2 regions of the Pseudomonas sp. ADAK2 TE3594 genome follow, and region 2 is predicted to be linked to the other one. Evidence: riboswitches for the same ligand, from Rfam matches in the RefSeq annotation. Region 2 holds a riboswitch; the other holds the start of a gene.
The links. A riboswitch is a leader RNA that binds a small molecule or an ion and turns the genes downstream of it on or off. The one in region 2 is predicted to bind cobalamin.
Positions count from the first base shown of each region.

Region 1: it holds a riboswitch for cobalamin, as region 2 does, so the genes downstream of both, cobW (cobalamin biosynthesis protein CobW) here and cobO (cob(I)yrinic acid a,c-diamide adenosyltransferase) in region 2, are expected to answer to the same signal.

Region 1 is NZ_JBRJGV010000001.1:3,248,639-3,253,049, forward strand. Features, by position in the region: gene cobN (cobaltochelatase subunit CobN) at 1-1,199, opposite strand, end outside; gene cobW (cobalamin biosynthesis protein CobW) at 1,203-2,276, opposite strand; cobalamin riboswitch at 2,378-2,591, opposite strand; cobalamin riboswitch at 2,854-3,081, shown strand; gene AB7M22_RS14270 (CbtB domain-containing protein) at 3,203-3,409, shown strand; gene AB7M22_RS14275 (CbtA family protein) at 3,421-4,128, shown strand; gene AB7M22_RS14280 (cobalamin biosynthesis protein) at 4,125-4,411, shown strand, end outside.
Region 2 is NZ_JBRJGV010000001.1:1,076,353-1,080,763, reverse strand. Features, by position in the region: gene bluB (5,6-dimethylbenzimidazole synthase) at 1-349, opposite strand, end outside; gene AB7M22_RS04855 (cobyrinate a,c-diamide synthase) at 346-1,746, opposite strand; gene cobO (cob(I)yrinic acid a,c-diamide adenosyltransferase) at 1,757-2,368, opposite strand; cobalamin riboswitch at 2,448-2,681, opposite strand; gene AB7M22_RS04845 (hypothetical protein) at 2,836-3,432, shown strand; gene AB7M22_RS04840 (PQQ-dependent sugar dehydrogenase) at 3,501-4,411, shown strand, end outside.

The sequences.
Region 1 (4,411 bases), 2.2 Mb from region 2:
TCGAGGCCAACGCCGTTGCCGATGCGCCCATCGCGCGTCGGGTAGTTAGCGAGGATCAGGGCGATGCGTTTTTCGCCATTGGGCACTCGCGCCAGATCGATCCAGCGCCGCGCCAATTCGGCGACAAAATCCATGCGCTCAGGTTGCGGCCGGTAGCAGACCACGTCGGACTGGCTGCGCTCGCTGCGCCAGGCCAGGTCCTTGAAACTGATCGGCCGACTGATGATTCGCCCGTCCAGCTCCGGCAGTGCGATGTGCATCGCCAGGTCGCGGGGGCCGAGGCCTTGTTCGCTGGCGCGCCAACCGGGTTCATTGTCCTGGGCGCAGATCGCCTGGATCACCGGAATATTGCGGCGAAACGGTCGCAGGTGCGGTGCTTCGGGGCTGGATTGGGCGAAACCGGTGGTGTTGAGAATCACCCCTGCCTCGACTTCATCCAGCAAGTCCTCGACCACCGTCAGGCAGCCGGGCTCTTTCAAACTGGCCAGCGCAATCGGCAATGGGTTCAACCCCGCCGCCTGCAAACGCTGGCAGAAAATATCGATGAAACCGGTGTTCGCCGCCTGCAAATGCGAGCGGTAAAACAGCACCGCCGCCACCGGCTGATCAGCTTGCCAGTCGGCTTGCCAATCGCTCAACTCAGCGGGGCTTTTGTGCGGGTGGTAGATCGCGGTGCGTGGCAGGGTTTGCGGCTCGGACCATGAGTAGTCGCGATCCAGCCAGCGATTGGCGAGGCAGCGAAACAGGTCGAGCGCGTTGGCCATGCCGCCCTGACGCAAGAAGTGCCAGAGCCGGTCGCGGTCTTGCGCGGTTACGGTGCTCAGGTCACTGAGCTCCGGGTCCGGGCGATCATCCCCCGGCACCAGAATCAGCTGCACGCCGCGCTCGGACAATTCCACCAGACGCTCAATGCCATAACGCCAATAGGCGATGCCGCCGTGCAGCGAGATCAGAATCACTTTGGCGTGGCGCAGCACTTCGTCGACGTAGAGATCGACCGAGGCGTGATTCTGCACTTGCATCGGGTTGGCCAGGCGCACGCTCGGGTAATCGTCGGGCAACTGCTGCGCCGCTTCGGCGAGCAACGCCAGGCTGGAATCGCCGCTGCACAGGATCACCAGCTCGGCGGGGGTTTGTCCAAGGTCGGCAATGTTGTCATCCGACACGAAACCGCCGGGCTGGGTCCTGAGCAGGTGCATGGTTTAAACGCTGAGCGCAGCGCGCAATTGCGCTTCGAGCGCAGCGGCGTCCAGATCCTGACCGATCAACACGAGACGCGTGGTGCGCGCTTCTTCAGCGCCCCACTGACGGTCGAAGTGCTTGTCGAAACGCGTGCCCACGCCCTGGATCAGCAGGCGCATCGGTTTGTTCGGCACCGCTGCAAAACCTTTCACCCGAAGGATGCCGTGCTGGACCACCAATTGAGTCAGCGCATCCATCAGCAGGCTTTCGTCGGCTTGTGGCAGCTCGATCGAGATGGAATCGAATGCGTCGTGGTCATGCTCATCGTGGTGGCCGTCTTCACCTTCGTGGTGATGATCGTGATGGCTGTGGCGGCTGTCGATGTGTTCTTCAGAACCGGCGCCGAGGCCGATCAGCACGTCCAGTGGCAGACGACCGCTGCTGGCTTCGATGACTTTCACCGCTGGCGGCAGTTCTTCAGCGACTTCCAGGCGCACACGGGCCAGGTCTTCAGCGCTGATCAGGTCAGCCTTGTTGAGGATCACCAGGTCGGCGCTGGCCAGTTGGTCGGCGAACAGCTCGTGCAGCGGCGATTCGTGGTCCAGGTTCGGGTCGAGTTTGCGCTGGGCATCGACCTGATCCGGGAACGCAGCGAAAGTGCCAGCAGCGACGGCCGGGCTGTCGACCACGGTGATCACCGCGTCAACCGTGCAGGCGCTACGGATTTCTGGCCATTGGAAGGCTTGAACCAACGGTTTTGGCAGGGCCAGGCCCGACGTTTCGATGAGGATGTGGTCGAGGTCGCCGCGACGAGCGACCAGTTCGCGCATCACCGGGAAGAATTCTTCCTGAACCGTGCAGCACAGGCAGCCGTTGGCCAGTTCGTAAACGCGGCCGTTGGCTTCTTCTTCGGTGCAACCGATCGAGCACTGCTTGAGGATCTCGCCGTCGATGCCCAGCTCGCCGAACTCGTTGACGATCACTGCGATGCGACGGCCCTGGGCGTTGTCGAGCATGTGGCGCAGCAAGGTGGTTTTGCCCGAGCCGAGGAAGCCGGTAACGATGGTGACAGGGAGTTTGGCCAGTGTTTTCATCGGATGCCCTTTGGCAAGGTGGCGGGCATACGGGACGACAATCGCTGCGGCAGGTGTGCGCGCGCAAGAGTTCCGCCACCGGATCACCCCGCCCGGTTGTAGTGAGAATCTGTGTCGAGGCAGGTCTCCTGGCTGACGGTGTGCCAATCGTTCGACTGGCGTTTGCTGCGCCTTCCCGCGAACCTGATGGACCAGGGTTTGCAGTGGCGTGGCAGCGAACATCACCGTTCACAGTTGCGGGGGCAGCCGCGGCATCGACCGCGTTCCCTTCTTAGCTTCGGCAGACGCCGAAGAACCTCGAAAGCGCAAGGCTACGCATCGTGTGGGGGCGGGTCAATGTCCGTGCAGAGATCTGTGGTGACTCACAGGACGCCTTCGCGGGCAAGCCTCGCTCCTACAGGAATAGTGTCGATGATGATCGTTCTCACGCTCTGCGTGGGAATGCCTCAACGGACGCTCCGCGTTCGGCTGTGAAAGGGACGCGGAGCGTCCCGGGCTGCATTCCCACGCAGAGCGTGGAACGATCAACTCAAACGAGAACCCATGCCAATTGACGCCCAACCCCCGCCCATGCTCTCCTACACGCCTTGTTACGGGTGCCCTTCACAGGGTGAAACGGGAAACCGGTGAATCATGTGCTTTACTCTAAAGCCATGTCAGTCCGGTGCTGCCCCCGCAACGGTAAGCGAGTGAAGCGTCAGATCCACTGTGCCCGTCATACGGCATGGGAAGGTGATGCTTGCAGGTTTCGGCGCAAGCCCTGCCCCTCGCGAGCCCGGAGACCGGCCCGCAACACAAAGTGACTCTTACGTTCACTGAATAACAAACCCGCGGTGGGCGGGCGCTGTTCGAAATCTCTGCGTGCCCCGGCGTGCGGAGGTTTTCATGCGCTCTATTCACCCGCTGACAGACCAGAGGGAAGCGCCATGTCGATCATCAGCAGCACCGGCAGCAACACCGATAAAAAGAGCACGATCAGCACCACCACAACCCTGAGCCAACGCCTGACCGCCGCTTTTTGTGCGTCGATCCTTGGCGCCAGCCTTGTGTATTTCGCCGGTTTCTCGCACATCGAAGCGGTGCACAACGCCGCGCACGATACTCGTCACAGTTCCGCCTTTCCGTGCCATTGAGACCTGCTGACATGATCAAGCGTATTGCGCAAACCGCAGGTTTCACCGGGCTGCTGGCCGCCCTGCTATTGACCCTGCTGCAAAGCTTCTGGGTTGCACCGCTGATTTTGCAGGCCGAGACCTACGAAAAATCCGAGCCGGCCGCTGTTGAAATCCACGAGCACGCCGCGGGTGCTGTCACCGCTCATACCCACGATGCCGAAGCCTGGGAGCCGGAAGACGGCTGGCAGCGCGTGCTGTCGACCACCGGCGGCAATCTGGTGGTGGCGGTCGGTTTCGCCCTGATGCTCGCGGGCCTCTACACCTTGCGCGCTCCACGCCGTACCTCTCAGGGCCTGCTCTGGGGTCTGGCCGGTTATGCGACGTTCGTGCTGGCGCCAACCCTCGGCCTGCCACCTGAGCTGCCAGGCACTGCCGCTGCGGATCTGGCGCAACGGCAGATCTGGTGGATTGGCACTGCCGCCTCCACCGCTGTCGGCATCGCGTTGATCGTGTTCAGCCGCCACTGGCTGATGAAGATCCTCGGCGTGGCGATTCTGGCCGTCCCGCACGTCATCGGCGCGCCACAACCGGAAGTGCACTCCATGCTGGCTCCAGAAGCCCTGGAAGCGCAGTTCAAAATCGCTTCGCAGCTGACCAACATGGCGTTCTGGCTGGCCCTGGGCCTGATCAGCGCCTGGTTGTTCCGCCGCAAAAGCGATGGCCAATACTGCGCATGACTGACGTCAGCGCAGCGCCGACCCTGGTGGTCGGCCTGGGCTGCCAGCGCGGCTGCCCCGTCAGCACGCTGCGGGCGCTGCTTGATCAGGCATTACAGGCCCATCAAATCGAGCTCCGTGAGATCAAGGCCCTGGCCAGTATCGACCTGAAGCGCGAAGAACCCGCCCTGATCGAACTGGCCGAACAGCTGGCATTGCCGTTGATGTATTTCAGCAGCGAACAATTGGCCGGTTATGAACCGCAACTCAGCCACCACTCGGACATCGCGTTCGAACGCACCGG
Region 2 (4,411 bases):
GCTCACGATCATCCATCAGCGCGGCGACCAGCACCTCGGCGCAGTCGTTGATGCCTTCGACCTTGAGCTTCATGAATTCGTCGGAGCGCTCGCCGAGGGCTTCGGCGGTGCGGATGCGTTCTTCTTCCACCAGCTGCTGAATCTTGCCGCGCAGTGCCCGGTCGCTGATGCGGATGAAACGCCAGGGCTGCATCAGGCCGACACTCGGGGCCTGATGCGCGGCTTCGAGCAGACGACGAAGTAACTCGGGCTCGACTGTGCCGCCGCTGAAGTGACGCATGTCGCGGCGTTCGGCGATGGCTCGGTAGACGGCTGCGCGCTCGGCTTCGGAAAATGCGTTTTCCGTCATGGCCTCTTCGCGAGCAGGCTCGCTCCCACAGTGGACCGTGTTTCTTCAGGCAACACACTCTCTAATGTGGGAGTGGGCTTGCCCGCGATGGCGGTGTCAAGGTCAGGCACAAACAGCGCGGCAATCGCCGATGGATTGGACGGGAAATAAAAGTGCACATAGGAAGCCGTCATCCGCCCCTCACGATAAACCGCCTCCGCCCCTCGCCCGCCATTGGGGCTCAAACCTCGAGCAATCGGCTCAAGCCCGGTGCTGGTCAGCGAGTGGTGATACGTGTGCCCACGCAGCAAACCTTCCGGCAATTCGACCGCCTGCAAGGCCAACGCGGCAAGACGCTTCTGCATCACCGCATCACCGGCCAGCAAGCCAACCAGTTCAGCGCGAGTGCCCTCGACATCGGTCAAGGAATCCAGCAGATACAGCATGCCGCCACACTCGGCCAGCAACGGTTTACCCGCCGCGTGGTGAGCGCGGATCGCGTTCAGCATCGGCGTGTTTTGTGACAACGCCACATGGTGCAATTCGGGGTAACCGCCCGGCAGATAGAGGCTGTCTGCCTCCGGCAACCCGCTGTCGCGGATCGGCGAGAAAAAAGACAATTCGGCGCCCATGGCCCGCAGCAAATCCAGGCTCGCGCCGTAGGTAAACGCGAAAGCTTCATCGCGGGCCACGGCAATCCGTACACCGGCCAGCAACGGTTCGGCCGCGATCATTTCAGGCGCGGCGAATTCCACGGCCGGCGGCAGCGCCACATCGCAACTGCTGGCCAGTGACTCGGCGGCCGCATCGAGGCGCAGATCGAGATCATTCAGCTCGCTGGCCTGAACCAGGCCAAGATGTCGACTCGGCAATTCGATCCCGGTCTCCCGGGACAACGCACCGTACCAGCGCAAGCCTTCAGTCAGGCTGCCTTCGAGCAACTGCGCATGCCGCACAGTGCCGACCCGGTTGGCCAGCACACCGGCAAAAGGCAAATCCGGCTGATAACGCGCAAGGCCCAGGGCCAGCGCGCCAAACGTCTGCGCCATCGCGGTGCCGTCGATCACGCCAAGCACCGGCACACCGAAGTGCCGCGCCAGGTCGGCGCTGGACGGCGTACCGTCGAACAGCCCCATGACGCCTTCGATGAGGATCAGATCGGCTTCGCCAGCGGCCTCCCACAACAGACGCCGACTTTCTTGCTCGCCGACCATCCACATGTCGAGTTGATAGACCGGTGCACCGCTGGCGCGCTCGAGAATCATCGGGTCGAGAAAGTCCGGGCCGCATTTGAACACGCGAACCTTGCGCCCCTGATTGCGATGCAAACGGGCCAGCGCGGCAGTGACGGTGGTCTTGCCCTGACCGGAGGCCGGCGCGGCGATCAGTACCGCCGGGCATTGACGATGGCTATTCATAAAGTGCAGTTCACAGCTCGACGCCTTTTTGCGCTTTGATTCCGGCCTGGAAGGCGTGCTTGATCATGCCCATTTCTGTGACGGTGTCGGCCAGCTCGATCATCTCTGGCTTGGCGCCACGACCGGTGACCACCACATGTTGCATCGGCGGACGGGCCTGCAAGTCGCTGAGCACCTGATCGAGATCGAGGTAGCCGTGCTTGAGGGCGATGTTCAACTCATCAAGCACCACGAGGCCAATGGCCGGATCACGCAGCAATTCGCGGGACACCGCCCAGGCGGCTTCGGCGGCGGCGATGTCGCGTTGGCGGTCCTGGGTTTCCCAAGTGAAGCCCTCGCCCATCACATGAAAACGCACCTGCTCCGGGAAGCGCCGGAAGAACAGCTCCTCGCCGGTGCTGGTGCGCCCCTTGATGAACTGCACGACGCCGCACTGCATACCGTGGCCCATGGCCCGCGCAAGCATGCCGAACGCCGAGCTGCTTTTGCCTTTGCCATTGCCAGTCAGCACCAGCAGCAGGCCGCATTCATTCGGGGAGTTGGCGATGCGTTCGTCGATCACCGCTTTTTTGCGCAGCATGCGCGCCAGATGGCGTTCGTCACGATCGGGGGTATCAGTCATGGGAGCTCTCCGTTGAGGCTGGATAACGGCGGGCAGGCACAAGAATAGACGGCAAGAAGCCTGGCATCGCCCGCCGTGATGCCGTTGGATGAATCAGGCCGGTCTCCGGGCTCATGAGCGGCGTTTTGCCTGACTGCGCGCCTTCCCATGTTGACATCAACACAGTGGCTCAAGGCGCAGTTTTCACTCATTTACCGTTGCGGGGGCAGCGCCGGGATCGTGACGCTTCGTCGCTTGACGATAGTCACTCACCGGCTTCCCTGTTTCACTCTGTCGGCCACCGCCACAGAGCACCTGAAACAAGCCGCGAAGGTTAGAGGGTTGGGGGTGGAGCGTCAATTGAAGACAAAGCGCGGGCGAGCGATATACTGCCGCCGATCAAATTTCTGACACCCAACTTGCACCACACTGTCAGCAGTGATATCAAAGCGCCACAACCCAACATCACAATTACAAGGGTGAGCAACATGCAAGGCATGATCATCAGCAATCCGAAGCTGGAATTCCTGCGACCGGTGCTGGAACGCTGGTTTGACTGTATCGACCGCTACAACGCTGTACGCGGCGATAACGACACACCTTATTGGTACGACGAAAAAGCCAACCTCGGCCTGCTCTCCGCCGCAGCCTGGATGGCAGAAATGGTCACCTTGCAACAAACGCCGACGCGCAAGCAGAACGAAGAAGGCGAACGCAACGGCCGCGCCGACCTGTTTATCGCCACTCCCGAAGCCACCGCCGAACAACGCGCCTACCTTCAAGCCACTCAACGCTGGCCGCGGGTCAACAGCCTGAACCTGACTCAGGCGCTGCAGGACATCACCAGCGAGGCCAAGAGGATCAGCTACGCCAGCGACCTGAAACTCGGTTGCCTGTTCGTTGCGCCGCAAAAAGCTCAGCAGAGCGCTACACCGGAAGAACTCCAGGACATGCTCGACGACCTGCAAAAGGAACCCAGCTGCGCCGTGGCCTGGTATTTCCCGTACGCCTATCGCAAGTTGCGCAATGAAGCCGGCAACTACCATCCAGGGATCGCCGTATTGTTCAAGGAAGCCCGCGGCTGACGGGTTGAACCATCGAACGTCTACGCTTCTCTATGATTACGTCAATGCATTCATAGGGAAGATCAGTAATGCGCAAACCCCATCTCGTTTTCATCATCGCGCTCGCCGGAGGGCTCGCCGCCTGTGGTGAAACCTCCAGCCTGCAAGTCTCGGACGGCACCGGACCGTCGCCCAAGCTGCCGGAACCGAATAAAACCCTGATCCCGACGGTGAACATCGCCCCGGCAATCGGCTGGCCTGAAGGCAAGAAACCCGTCGCCGCGGCAGGGACTCAAGTGGCGGCGTTTGCCGAAGGCCTCGATCATCCGCGCTGGCTCTACGTATTACCCAACGGCGATGTGCTGGTGGCCGAAACCAACGCGCCGCCCAAACCCGATGATGGCCAAGGCATTCGCGGCTGGGTCATGGGCAAAGTCATGGGCCGCGCCGGTGCCGGCGTCCCCAGCCCGAACCGCATCACCCTGCTGCGGGACAAGGACCACGACGGCGTCGCCGAAACCCGCATGGTATTCCTGGAAAACCTCAATTCGCCCTTCGGCATGACCCTGGTCGGCAATGACCTGTACGTCGCCGACACTGATCGCCTGCTGCGTTTCCACTATGAAAACGGTGAAACGGCGATCAAGTCGCAGCCGATCAAGGTGGTCGACCTGCCGGGCGGTACGCTGAATCATCACTGGACCAAAAACGTCATCGCCAGCAAGGATGGCAGCAAGCTGTACGTCACCGTGGGCTCGAATAGCAACGTCGGTGAAAACGGCATGGATCAGGAGGAAGGCCGCGCGGCGATCTGGGAAGTGGATCGCGCCACCGGCAATCATCGGATCTTCGCCTCGGGGATTCGTAATCCAAACGGTCTGGCCTGGGAGCCTCAGAGCGGCGCACTGTGGACCGCCGTCAACGAGCGTGACGAAATCGGCAGCGACCTCGTGCCGGACTACATCACCTCAGTGAAGGACGGCGGGTTCTACGGCTGGCC